Regions from separate parts of the Bacillus sp. LH1 genome, predicted to be linked through region 1. Evidence: riboswitches for the same ligand, from Rfam matches in the RefSeq annotation. Region 1 holds a riboswitch; each other region holds the start of a gene.
What was found. A riboswitch is a leader RNA that binds a small molecule or an ion and turns the genes downstream of it on or off. The one in region 1 is predicted to bind S-adenosylmethionine.
Positions count from the first base shown of each region.

Region 2: it holds a riboswitch for S-adenosylmethionine, as region 1 does, so the genes downstream of both, ACX9TM_RS07615 (Na+/H+ antiporter NhaC family protein) here and ACX9TM_RS16735 (hypothetical protein) in region 1, are expected to answer to the same signal.
Region 3: it holds a riboswitch for S-adenosylmethionine, as region 1 does, so the genes downstream of both, ACX9TM_RS01060 (MetQ/NlpA family ABC transporter substrate-binding protein) here and ACX9TM_RS16735 (hypothetical protein) in region 1, are expected to answer to the same signal.
Region 4: it holds a riboswitch for S-adenosylmethionine, as region 1 does, so the genes downstream of both, ACX9TM_RS13275 (ECF-type riboflavin transporter substrate-binding protein) here and ACX9TM_RS16735 (hypothetical protein) in region 1, are expected to answer to the same signal.

Region 1 is NZ_CM175007.1:3,232,400-3,235,550, reverse strand. Features, by position in the region: gene ACX9TM_RS16745 (YwiC-like family protein) at 39-761, shown strand; gene ACX9TM_RS16740 (hypothetical protein) at 792-983, opposite strand; SAM riboswitch class I at 1,115-1,213, shown strand; gene ACX9TM_RS16735 (hypothetical protein) at 1,314-1,571, shown strand; gene ACX9TM_RS16730 (SWIM zinc finger family protein) at 1,834-2,223, shown strand; gene ACX9TM_RS16725 (NAD(P)H-dependent oxidoreductase) at 2,247-2,822, shown strand; gene ACX9TM_RS16720 (hypothetical protein) at 2,819-3,151, shown strand, end outside.
Region 2 is NZ_CM175007.1:1,441,684-1,444,834, forward strand. Features, by position in the region: gene gltP (glutamate/aspartate:proton symporter GltP) at 1-1,084, shown strand, start outside; gene ACX9TM_RS07610 (ribonuclease FAU-1 family protein) at 1,153-1,671, shown strand; SAM riboswitch class I at 1,792-1,897, shown strand; gene ACX9TM_RS07615 (Na+/H+ antiporter NhaC family protein) at 1,992-3,151, shown strand, end outside.
Region 3 is NZ_CM175007.1:185,579-188,729, forward strand. Features, by position in the region: gene ACX9TM_RS01055 (methionine ABC transporter ATP-binding protein) at 1-349, opposite strand, end outside; gene ACX9TM_RS01060 (MetQ/NlpA family ABC transporter substrate-binding protein) at 362-1,174, opposite strand; SAM riboswitch class I at 1,261-1,375, opposite strand; gene ACX9TM_RS01065 (NAD(P)-dependent alcohol dehydrogenase) at 1,455-2,363, opposite strand; gene ACX9TM_RS01070 (DUF6612 family protein) at 2,521-3,151, shown strand, end outside.
Region 4 is NZ_CM175007.1:2,567,090-2,570,240, forward strand. Features, by position in the region: gene ACX9TM_RS13265 (macrolide family glycosyltransferase) at 1-166, shown strand, start outside; gene ACX9TM_RS13270 (aspartate/glutamate racemase family protein) at 257-937, opposite strand; SAM riboswitch class I at 1,092-1,207, shown strand; gene ACX9TM_RS13275 (ECF-type riboflavin transporter substrate-binding protein) at 1,348-1,896, shown strand; gene ACX9TM_RS13280 (ABC transporter ATP-binding protein) at 1,907-3,151, shown strand, end outside.

The DNA.
Region 1 (3,151 bases):
TAGGTGAGAACTTTTTTCAAAAGGGAGGTGTATAGTTAATGAAGTTAGTTATTCCGAAGCAACATGGTGCATGGGCCATGCTTGTTATTCCTTTTTTATTAAGTGTCATACTTGGGAAACCTACTATTTATCATATTCCATTGTTTTTAGCGTGGTTCTTTATCTATTTAGCTACGTACCCATTTCTTACGTACATAAAGCAAAGACGAAAAAAAGAGTTTTTACAAGTTTCCATTATTTATTTTCTTATTGCGTTCCTATTTGGGATGATTTCTTTATTATATGAGTGGCGAATTCTTTTATTCGTAATAGTAATGATTCCATTATTTATAGTGAATATGTATTACGCTCGTCAAAAAAATGAAAGAGCACTATTAAATGATATTTGTGCGATTATTGTGTTTTGTATCGGTGGGTTAATTAGTTATTCCTTTTCAATGAAGCAAATCGATCATACAGCATTATTCATTGCGCTTATTTCATTTTTATACTTTTTAGGTAGTACGTTCTATGTGAAAACGATGATTCGTGAAAAAAATAACCCGAAGTATCGTCTTATATCTTGGGGATATCATATCGTATTAACGATAATCATATTTGTGATTAATCCGTGGTGTTCTCTTATTTTTATACCAAGTGTCATTCGAGCAATTGTGTTGTATGGCAAAAAAATTTCTATTAAAAAAGTAGGAATTTTAGAAATTGCTAATTCTGTATATTTTTTAATCATAACGGCAATAATTATGAAGTATGCCATTTGAAAAAACTTCCCATCAATTGATGGGAAGTTTTTAATCTTTTTCTAAAATGTGAACGGTGTACTCGCAACGTTGAATAGCTTGTTCAACAGCATAAAGTGATTGTTCAATACGAGCGCGATTAAAATCTTTTTCAACTGTTTCGAGCGCTTCTTCTAAACAATTTTTAGCTTCTTGTAATGATTGAAAAGAATCTTGTACATATCCGCGAGCATTTTGATGCATTTCATAATCCTCCTTGCATGTTCGTATATGGGTAGTATGAACAGTAAGGAAGAAAATATAATTTGTTATATTTATTATATTTGTTTGACAATTAAAGTGGAATTACGTATAGTAAGAATTAAGTGAATATTTTCTTATCCAGAGAGGTGGAGGGACTGGCCCGATGAAACCCAGCAACCGCGATGCAGGTGCTAATTCCAGCAGAACATATTTGTTCTGGGAGATAAGACGAAGATATATACGTAACTTCTTCTTATCGGAGAGGTTTTTTTATTGCAAAAAAACCGATTACGAAAATTTATATTAAGAAGAAAGGGGTTGCGCATTACTGTGACACTCGAAAAATACGTAAAACTGCGTAGTACAGTTTATGAATATATGATAGAGCAAGATAAGCCGATATCATTGTTAGATATTCAAGAACATATCGTTTCGCATCATGAAGGAAAATTCACGAAAAAGATGTTGCATCAATTTTATTTATCAAGATTATTAGACGAACTAAAACTGGATGGGAAAATTACATTAGCTGATGAATATCTCTATGCTGAAAAAGGGGTATTGTATAAGGCGAGAAAAGGGAGCTAAGCTCTCTTTTTTTCTTAAAATAACGGAGTATGTAGAGTAAAAGACTGCTAAAGCAGCCTGATACAGGGAATGGTGTTGAGTGTGTAGTGTCAAAAATTGAATGTGCCTGAAAGAGGCAATTCATATCGGCTGCAAATGAAAAGAGACACCTTCGCCGAATAGGTGTCAGTCGTTTTGTCACGTAGACTTGCTACTTAACAGTAATTAGAATAACATGCAGGATTTTTGAAGTCAAAAGGGAATTAAAGGAAGGGGTACAATTATGTACGCTTACTTATTAAAAGATATAACGAAATGGATCCCAAAGTACATTGTAGATAAGGGATATGAATATTATGAAGATGGGCATGTAGAAGATGTTGAAATACAAGATAAAAAAGTGTTTGCTTTCGTTACTGGAAATGCAGGGAATTATGAAGTAGTTATCGATCTCGAAGATTTTTCAGAAAGTAACTGTGAGTGTCCCTATGAAAATTATTGTAAACATATGGCGGCAGTTGTTTATGATATGCAAGGTGCTGGTGAGAGTGCAGTTAAAGAGAAACTGAAAGATTTAGAAAAAGAAGAGTTACTTATATTATTAAATCGATTGTTGCAAAGTTCGAAAAACGTACAAATTGTAGAGAAGTTATTAAAGAAGGAGAAACTTTAACGTATAGAGGGAGTTGTTTTGTAGTGAACGTACTAATTATATATGCTCATCCTAATCCTTCAAGTTTTAACGCGGCGATTTTCAATCATGTGCAAAAAGGACTACAGGAAACAAATCATTCAGTTACCGTACTTGATTTATACAAAGAACAATTTGATCCAGTCCTCGTATTTAATGAAGAGAAGAAAAGACGCGATTTAGTAAATGAAGAGGAAACAGCTCGGTATAGAACGTTAGTAGAAGAAGCAGATACACTTCTATTCATCTATCCAATATGGTGGTGGGGGATGCCAGCAATTTTAAAAGGATTTATCGATCGTATTTTCGTAGCTGGATTTGCTTATAAATATGAAGGGGCTCTGCCGAAAGGATTATTGCAAGGGAAAAAAGCATGGGTTATTAATACGTTAGACTCGCCTCTATGGTACGTCGCATTGTTATATCGATCAGCAGATTGGATTATGATGAAGAGAGGTATTTTACGTTTTTGTGGCATTCGCGATATAAAACGGTCAGTGTTTCAATCTGTGAAAACGAGTAAAGTATCAAAGCGTGAGAAATGGTTATTACAAATAGAAGAAAAGGCTCGTGCATTATGAATGAAGTCGATCGTATTATAAACTGTGTTCAGTATGATGGCGAACTTTTTCGGAAGTATGTTACGTGTTTACTTCAATTGAAAAAATGCAGCGAAACATTTCAGCAAATTCAAATAGAGTTAAGAAATGATTATTTAATAAGAGGAATTTGTGAAAGAGAAGTTGATCAGGTAGTAAGGGGAAGTAAAGAATATGAAACATATTTTCTTCCTAAAGCGTTACAGTGGAATTTTTTGAGGGAACATCCACACCTGATCGGAAAAATTTGCGAAGATTTTTTTGCATTTGAGTCATTACATCTTACGGAGTTAGAGTGGGAGAAGATTATA
Region 2 (3,151 bases), 1.8 Mb from region 1:
TGGCGATGTTAAAAAATTAGGTCGACTAGGCGGAAAAACAATTATTTACTTTGAAATCATTACAACAATTGCAATTATTGTCGGTCTATTAATAGCGAATATTTTCCAACCAGGAAAAGGCGTAAATATGGAGCAGTTAACAAAGACAGATATTTCGAAATATACACATACGACAGAGCAAGTACAAAGTCATTCATTTGCAGATACATTTGTAAATATTGTTCCAACGAACATTATGAAGTCGTTAGCTGACGGAGATATGCTAGCTATTATCTTCTTCTCTGTACTATTTGGTTTAGGTGTAGCAGCAATTGGTGAAAGAGGAAGACCAGTTCTTCAATTTTTCCAAGGTGTGGCTGACGCAATGTTTTACGTAACAAACCAAGTTATGAAATTTGCACCATTTGGTGTATTTGCACTAATTGGTGTTACAGTTTCTACATTTGGTCTTGCTTCATTAATTCCATTAGGGAAATTACTAATTGTCGTATATGGAGCAATGATCTTCTTCGTCGTAGTTGTCTTAGGACTTACAGCGAAAATATTTGGAATTAACATTTTCCAATTCTTTAAGATTTTAAAAGACGAGCTGATCTTAGCGTATTCTACAGCAAGCTCAGAAACAGTTTTACCAAAAATCATGGAGAAAATGGAGAAATTCGGTTGTCCGAAAGCAATTACATCTTTCGTTATTCCGACTGGTTATTCATTTAACTTAGATGGATCAACTTTATATCAAGCAATTGCGGCTATTTTCTTGGCGCAAATGTACGGTATTGATTTATCTATTACACAACAAATTACATTATTACTTGTATTAATGGTTACATCAAAAGGTATCGCAGGTGTACCGGGCGTATCATTCGTTGTATTATTAGCGACACTTGGTACAGTAGGTATTCCACCTGAAGGCTTAGCGTTCATTGCTGGTATTGACCGTATTTTAGATATGGCTCGTACAGCAGTTAACGTTGTAGGAAACTCTTTAGCAGCTGTAGTTATGTCTAAGTGGGAAGGTCAATATGACGCTGAAAAAGGACAAGCTTATTTAAAAGAGATTTCTGAAAAGGGTCAAGCGGCTTAATTATAATATGAACAAGCTCTCACATAATATGTGGGAGCTTTTCTGTATATAGAAGAGGAGCAGACATAATGAAACGAAAATATGGTGACGGTTCTTCGTGGAAGAGACTAATAGAAAAGAGTTATACGGTTAAGCAAGTGGAAGAGGGAATGCTCGGAATACTGGATATAAAAAAGGTGAGAGAGCCTAGTTGTAAAGAATATGATGGTGAAGAACTTTGTATTGCAGCAGATCAGTATACGTGGATTCAATATTTCATAGACGGGAAAAACTTTGCGATTACCGCTATGTTAGATGATCAGAAAAAATTAGTGCAATATTATATCGATGTGGCGAAAGAATATAAAATAGACGATCGTGGTTTACCGTATTTTGATGATTTATATTTAGATGTAGTATTATTATCTAGCGGTAAGGTGTATGTATTAGATGAAGAGGAGCTAGAGGATGCTTATAAAAGTGGTGATGTCACGAAGGAAGAGTATGAGCTAGCATGGCACACTACGAAATGGATATTAGCAACAATAAAAAATAGTGAATTTTATTGGATTTCAATATTGGAAGAAGAAATCGAAAAGTTAAAATGATTGTTGTATTCAAATTTTTGTATAATTACCAAAAAAATCTATACAAAAAATAATTGACTTTTGTTTTGTAAGCGAGTAAAGTTAGGGAAGAAATTATTATTAAAAAATAAATATGAAACCTTCTTATAAAGAGAGGCGGAGGGACTGGCCCTACGATGCCTCGGCAGCGGACTCGATTTCAGAGTGCTGTGCCAAATCCAGCAAGCGTGTGCTTGAAAGATGAGAAGAGTGTTTCTTATAGATGTATAAGACCTCTTCTCATCGGAAGAGGTCTTTTGTTATTCATTAGAAAAAGGTTGAAACTAGGGAGAGATGGTACTTTGAAAGAAACGAGAGGAAATGGTTTAGCTTTATTACCACTTGGAATATTTTTGGCGCTATTTATTGGTTCTGGAATTATTACAGGTGATTTCTATAAATTGCCGATACTTGTAGCGATTTCAATTGCTGTAGGAGTCGCTTTAGTGATGAATCGTAAAGAAAGTTTTAATGTGAAAGTAGAGCGGTTCGCTAAAGGTGCAGGAAATCCGGATATTATGATTATGGTATTAATTTTTGTGCTTGCAGGTGCGTTTTCTGAAACTGCTAAAGGAATGGGCGGAGTAGACTCAACTGTTAATTTAGCGTTAACTATTTTACCGCCAGGATTTATCGTAGCTGGAATCTTTGTTATTGGTGCATTTATTTCATTAGCGATGGGAACTTCAATGGGAACAATTGCAGCATTAGCGCCGATTGCTGTAGGTATTAGTGGTCAAACTGATATCTCAATTGCGCTTGCAATGGCTACTGTTGTTGGCGGAGCGATGTTTGGTGATAATTTATCATTTATTTCAGATACAACAATCGCAGCTGTTCGTTCACAAGGAACAGAAATGAAAGATAAGTTTAAAACGAACTTTTTAATTGTGTTACCAGCGGCTATTATTACAATTGTACTATTAGTAATAGTTACTTCAGGAAGTGACACGCAGATTAAAGCACATAGCTTTGATTGGATAAAGATTTTACCGTACGCAGGAGTACTTATTACAGCGCTACTTGGCTGGAATGTACTTATTGTATTAACTGGTGGAACTGTACTATCTGGTGTTATCGGCCTTATAGATGGAAGTTACACGTTAGAAAGTTTCTTTAAAAGTGTAACGACTGGAATGGGCGGTATGATGGAGTTAGTATTACTTGCTATATTAATTGGCGGTATGGTTGAATTAATCCAATATAATGGTGGTATTCAATATTTAATGAATGTATTAACACGTAATATTCGTTCGAAAAAAGGAGCGGAATTTGGTATTGCTGGTTTAGTGAGTATGACGAATATGTGTACAGCGAATAATACGATTTCAATTATCTTTACAGGCCCGCTTGCAAAAAATATTGCAGATCAATATGAAATAGATCCTCGTAAATCAGCGAGTGTATTAGATCTTTTCTCATGTTGTGTGCAAGGATTAATTCCGTACGGTGCCCAAATGTT
Region 3 (3,151 bases), 2.3 Mb from region 1:
TTTCTGCTTTTGGAATGCCAGCAAGCCGTAACGGTAATGCGATATTTTCATAAACGGTAACAGTTTTAAGTAAATTGAATCCTTGAAAGATCATTCCGATTTTTTGTCTCGCTTTTGCTAGTTCTTTTGTCGATAACGTTGTTAAGTCTTGTTCGTTTACAATGATATTTCCTGTCGTTGGTTTTTCTAATAAATTTACACATCGAATCAATGTACTTTTACCAGCGCCACTATACCCAATGATTCCAAATACCTCGCCTTTTTCTACTTTAAGGGAAGTAGACTTAAGAGCCTCAACATTCCCTTTTTTTGTTGTAAATACTTTGGATATGTTTTTTAATTCAATCATTATCGTCAGCTCCTACCAAGATGGTAAAACTGAACCATCAAATTTTTTCTCGATAAACTCTTTTACTTCTTTAGATTGATAAGCTTTCTTTAATTTATTTACAACGGCATCATCTTTATTTTCAGTACGAACAACAACCCAGTTCACATAGGGTGAATCTTTTCCTTCGCGGAAAATAGAATCTTTCGCTGGACTTAATTTTGCACCTAATGCAAAGTTTGTGTTAATTGCAGCTGCTTTCACTTCACTTAGTTGCGTTGGTAATTGAGATGCCTCTAATTCGACAATCTTTAATTTTTTTGGATTTTCAATTACATCTTTTGCAGTCGCTTTTTCTGTAGCCTTTGGATCAACTTTTAAAACCCCTGCTTTTTCAAATAATTTTAAAGCTCGAAGTTCATTCGTTGGGTCATTTGGTACAGCAATTGCATCGCCCTCTTTTAAGTCTTTTACATCTTTTATATCTTTAGAATATACACCCATAGGGAATGTTACTGTTGAAAATACTTCAGCTAATTTCATATTGCGTTCAGCTTTAAATACATCTAAATACGATTTCGTTTGGTAGCTATTTACATCAAGGCTTTTTTCATCTAATGATACGTTTGGCGCTACATAATCATTAAATACTTTTATATCAATTTCGAGGCCATCTTTTGCTGCAACTTCTTTTACCTTTTCAAAAATTTGTTCATGTGGTCCACCTGTTACACCGACAGTAATCTTTTTCTCGTCTAATTCTTTTACCTCTTTATCTGAACTCACACTACATGCGCCTAATAATAATACTGCTCCGCTTACAATGCTTAATAATACCTTTTTCATCTATAAATCCCCCTTCATATACGTTCCAAAATAAAAAGCACCTCCCAAAAAATAAGAGAGGTGCCGAATAGACGAAATAGATTCCTCTCTTATCTTCCAAAACGAAAACTCGTTTTGCAGGAATTAGCACCTTAGCTTATACGTCATAAGCTCGGTTGCCGGGCATCATCGGGCCAGTCCCTCCGCCACTCTTGATAAGAGTATGTGTATGTAGTTTTGAATATGGTACTAATAGTAAATCGTACAAAAAGAATTGTCAATGATATTTTCAGAATATATTTTATTTTAAGGTAATCGAAACGTTCCCCTTTTTATGTCCTTTTTCTACATATATATGAGCTTCAGCAATTTCTTCTAATCGGTAAGTTCTATCAATAACAGGCTTTAGCTTTTCTGTTTCAGCTAGTTGTTTTAGTAGGTTCATATCTTCTTTACTGACTTTTGCCATCATTCCGTTCACAGATACATATTTTCCATTAGGCATTAATGCATCTGTACAAAGAGACTTATTATATTTTCCAACTGCATCAAATATAATATCATAGTGCTCGCCCCGCTTAGTAAAATCTTCTTTCATATAATCAATTACGTTGTCTGCCCCTAAAGCTGTTACTAAATCGAAATTCGAACTACTACAAATGGCTGTGACAGTCGCCCCGAAGTATTTCGCAAGTTGTACGGCAGCTGTCCCTACTGACCCAGAGGCGCCGTATATAAGTACTCGTTGCCCTTTTTTTATCTGTCCTTTTCTAAGGAAGTGCAATGCTGAAGTTCCGCCAAAAGGAATAACGGCAGCTTCTTCATATGTCACATTGGTAGGTTTTAATGCTATTAATCCACTTTCATGCACGCATGTGTATTCGGCATAACCACCAAGGTTTAGTTCTGTTAATGCAAAAACTTGATCTCCTTTTTTAAATTGTGTTACATCTGTTCCAATGTCTTCGATTTCACCGGATAACTCTACGCCAAGTATAGGTTTTCTCGGTTTTCTGAAACCTAATATGATCCGCATAGGAATCCAAAATAAGAGGGGGCTATTAAAGCCACGTATTCTACAATCTCCAGTCGATACACTTGTTGCGTGAATTTTAACTAATACTTCATTTTTTTTAGGTTTAGGCTTTTCTATATTTTGAAGTTGGAGAACATTAGGTGGTCCATACTTTGTGCAAATAATAGCTTTCATAATGACCTCCTGAAATGAGTTGTTATTATTTACATCATATTTAAACTTTTTCTCAAACATGTTGCTATATAGGAAATAAATTTAAAGAAGAATATTACGAATTATATAGATTTCATAGGAAAAGAGATGATATTATTTTTGGGAAGGAGGGGACGTTATGAAAAAAATTATTTTAATTTCAAGTTTAGTACTTGCAGTCGGTCTAGGAGTAGGGTGTAGTAATGAGAAAGCAAAAAAGACTGATGAACCGAAAAAAGAAGCTGTGCAGAAAGAAAAGGAATTAACAGCGAAGGATGTTTTTAATAAAGCGAATGAAGCTTTTAAAAACGAAGAAAATGTAACGATGACATATGATGTGGGAATAAAGGCTGAAGGAACAGAGATGAATGTAATAAAGGCCAAAATGCAATTAGAGCCGAAGAAAAAAAATTCTCGTTCTGAAATGAATGTTTCTGGTACAGAGGTTGTTGTTTATGATGTGGGTGGCAAAATTGCTGGTCAGTTGAAAAATCCTAATACGGGTGAAGTTATGTCTGTACCAGAGGAACAATTAAATGCTAACGGAATGAATGCGACTCAAGGAATGGTAGATAATTTAGAGATTCCATCGGAAATTTTAAATAAAGTGAAGATGGAGAAAAGTGGAGATAATTATAAGCTGAAGTTTGCATTAAAAGGGCAAGAGACAGAGAGTATGTTAGCTAGTATGGATGAAAAGCAGAAACAAATGCTACAAGGCCAAAATGCAAAGATAGAAGAAATAGATGGAGAATATATTATTACAAAAG
Region 4 (3,151 bases), 670 kb from region 1:
AGAACATGTTAATGTACACACTTTAAAAGAGGCCGTAACAGATGTACTTTCAAATGAAAAGTATAAATATGGTATAAGAAAACTTAATGATAGCTTTTTAGAATGTGGTGGTTCAAAAGAAGCGATTGCAGTTATTGAATCTCTTTTGAATAAAGTAAAACTTTAATTGGTGGGGCTTTACTGCCTGCAAATAGCGGGATAATTAGTCGTAACTGTATACAAGCATAGAGGTTCTCACCTTTATGCTTGTGTATTCTTATCCAGCAAATTGTACAGCAGTATTTGCATGTAAAAAAGCAGTATCAAAAACGGGAACAGCAAGATCATTTTGGGAGATGAGTAAAGGTATTTCAGTGCAGCCTAATAATACACCTTCAGCGCCGTTTTGAATTAATGATTTTGTAATTTGTAATAACCTTTTTTTAGATGTTTCTGAAATGATCCCTCTACTTAATTCATCTAATATGACATGGTGGATAAAAGTTCTTTCCTCGTCATTTGGGATAATTGTCTCAATGTTATATTTCGCTAATCGTGATTTATAGAAATCTTGCTCCATCGTTTGTTTTGTTCCTAATAGTCCGATACGTTTTATATTCTGTTCTACCATTTCTTTAGCACTTACATCACCAATGTGAAGAAGCGGGATAGATATTGCTTGTTCTACCTCCTCGGCAAATAGATGTACAGTATTTGAACACATTAATAAACATTCAGCCCCAGATTTTTCAACTTTCTTTGCAACTGTAACTAGTTCATTTTTCACTTCTTCATATTGATGGTTTTGTAATAAAGTAGTTACTTCACCAAAGTCCATACTATATAAAATTAGCTTCGCATTTTGATCGTATTGAGAGAGTGTAAGTGTATTAATATGTTTATAGTATAATGATGTAGATTCCCAACTTAATCCTCCAATCAAACCAATAACTTTCATAATGCATTCCTCCCCGAAACGATTTTGAATTCATTATTTCATAATTCCGATAAGAATACAATGATTTAAATGCGCTATTTAATAAAAAATAAAAATAGTAAGAAAAGTGTTGAAATTTACATTCTTTAGTGCCATAATACGAATTACAAATTAATACTTATCCAGAGAGGTGGAGGGAACGGCCCTAAGAAACCTCAGCAACCCCTATGCAATTTTATAGGAAGGTGCTAATTCCGCAGAGGACACGATGTGTTTTTTGAAAGATAAGAGGATTCTTGAAAGTGAAAGAAAGTGACCTCTTATGTAAGAGGTCATTTTTTTGTTGTATAGAAAGGGAGTGTCGATGCATAATTCATTTTTAAATTAAATATAGAGTAATAAAAGTTGACTAATATGAGAGGGGAATTGTCATGAATAAATTATCAACAAAGTTAGTAGTAGCAATCGGTATTGGAGCAGCATTATACGGGATATTAGGACTTTGGGGATTTTCTATTGCACCGAATACATTTATTAAACCAGCATTAGCTATATTAACTGTTTTTGGAGCATTATTTGGTCCAGTGGCAGGACTGTTAATCGGACTTATCGGTCATACCGTAACAGATACGATTGCTGGATGGGGTATTTGGTGGGGATGGGTTATTAGTTCAGGAATTATTGGTTTTTCAATGGGGCTTATTCAAAAAAGAGTTGGTTTTAGTGTGAAAAACGGGTCGTTTAACAAGGGGGATATTTCTTATTTAGCAATTACTGGGCTAGTTGGTATTGTCATTGCTATTATATTTGCTGGGGCATTCGATATTATTGTGATGGGAGAACCATTTGACAAAATTGTTATACAAGTATTAGGAGCAACAATTTCCGATGTCATCGTTTTCTTAGTACTTGGATTGCCACTTACAATTGGTTTGGCGAAATCCAATAAGAAACATACACATTTAAAAATTGAAAAGTAGGGATGTTAACATGCAACCAATTATTTCGTTTGAACAATTCACCTTTCAATATGGGCATGCTGCGCAGCCTACTTTAAGTGATATTACCTTTCATATATACCCTGGGGAAAAAGTGCTAATTGCTGGACGAAGTGGTTCAGGAAAGTCGACATTAGCTCATTGTATAAATGGGCTAATCCCATTTTCTTACGAAGGGAATAGCACAGGTAACGTTTTAATTGCCGGTAAAGACCCAAGGGAAGGAAGTATTTTTGAACAAAGTAAACAGGTAGGAACAATTTTACAAGATCAAGATGCTCAATTTATTGGTCTGACAGTAGAAGAAGATGTAGCTTTTTATTTAGAAAATGAATGTGTAAAGCAAGATAACATGAAAAAGATTGTTTCGGACTCATTAAGAAAGGTGAAGATGCATACGTTTCATAAACAAAGTCCACATGAATTATCAGGAGGTCAAAAGCAAACAGTTTCTCTTGCTGGTTTATTAACAACAAATGCGGATATATTATTGTTCGATGAACCATTAGCGAACTTAGATCCACTAAGCGCCATACATACGATAGAACTTATGAAAGATATACATGAGCAGTATAATAAAACGATTGTTATTATCGAACATAGGATAGAAGAAATTTTAAAACTGGATTTAGACAAAGTTATATTAATTGATGAAGGTAAAGTCATTGCGATGGGAACACCAAAAGAAATCTTAGCGTCAAATATATTACCACGTATTGGCTTAAGAGAGCCTATTTACATCGAAGCATTAAAGAGATTACACTTTGATTGTAATAATGACGTAATATATCCAATGGAAAACCTTCAAAAAGAAAAGGTAAGCAACGTTATAAAAGAGTGGATGGAGAAACAAGTCATATTAGAAAGGAATGCTAAAAACAAGGAATTACTTAAAGTGGAGAATTTATCATTTTCATACCCTAATAAACAAAAAGTATTAGAAAATGTAAACCTTTTAATATATGAAGGAGAAATTGTGGCACTGTTAGGACATAATGGAGCAGGGAAATCCACATTAGCTCATAGTCTTATAGGTATAAACAAAATGAAAAATGGGAAAATTGCGTTAAAAGGTGAAGATATTAGTTCTTGGTCTATTCGTAAACGTGGGGAAATCATATCTTACGTGATGCAAAATCCAAATCATATGATTACACAGCCTACTGTTTTTGAAGAAGTTTCATTTACATTAACATTACATAATTTTTCTAAGGAAGAAATTAAGAATAAAGTAGAA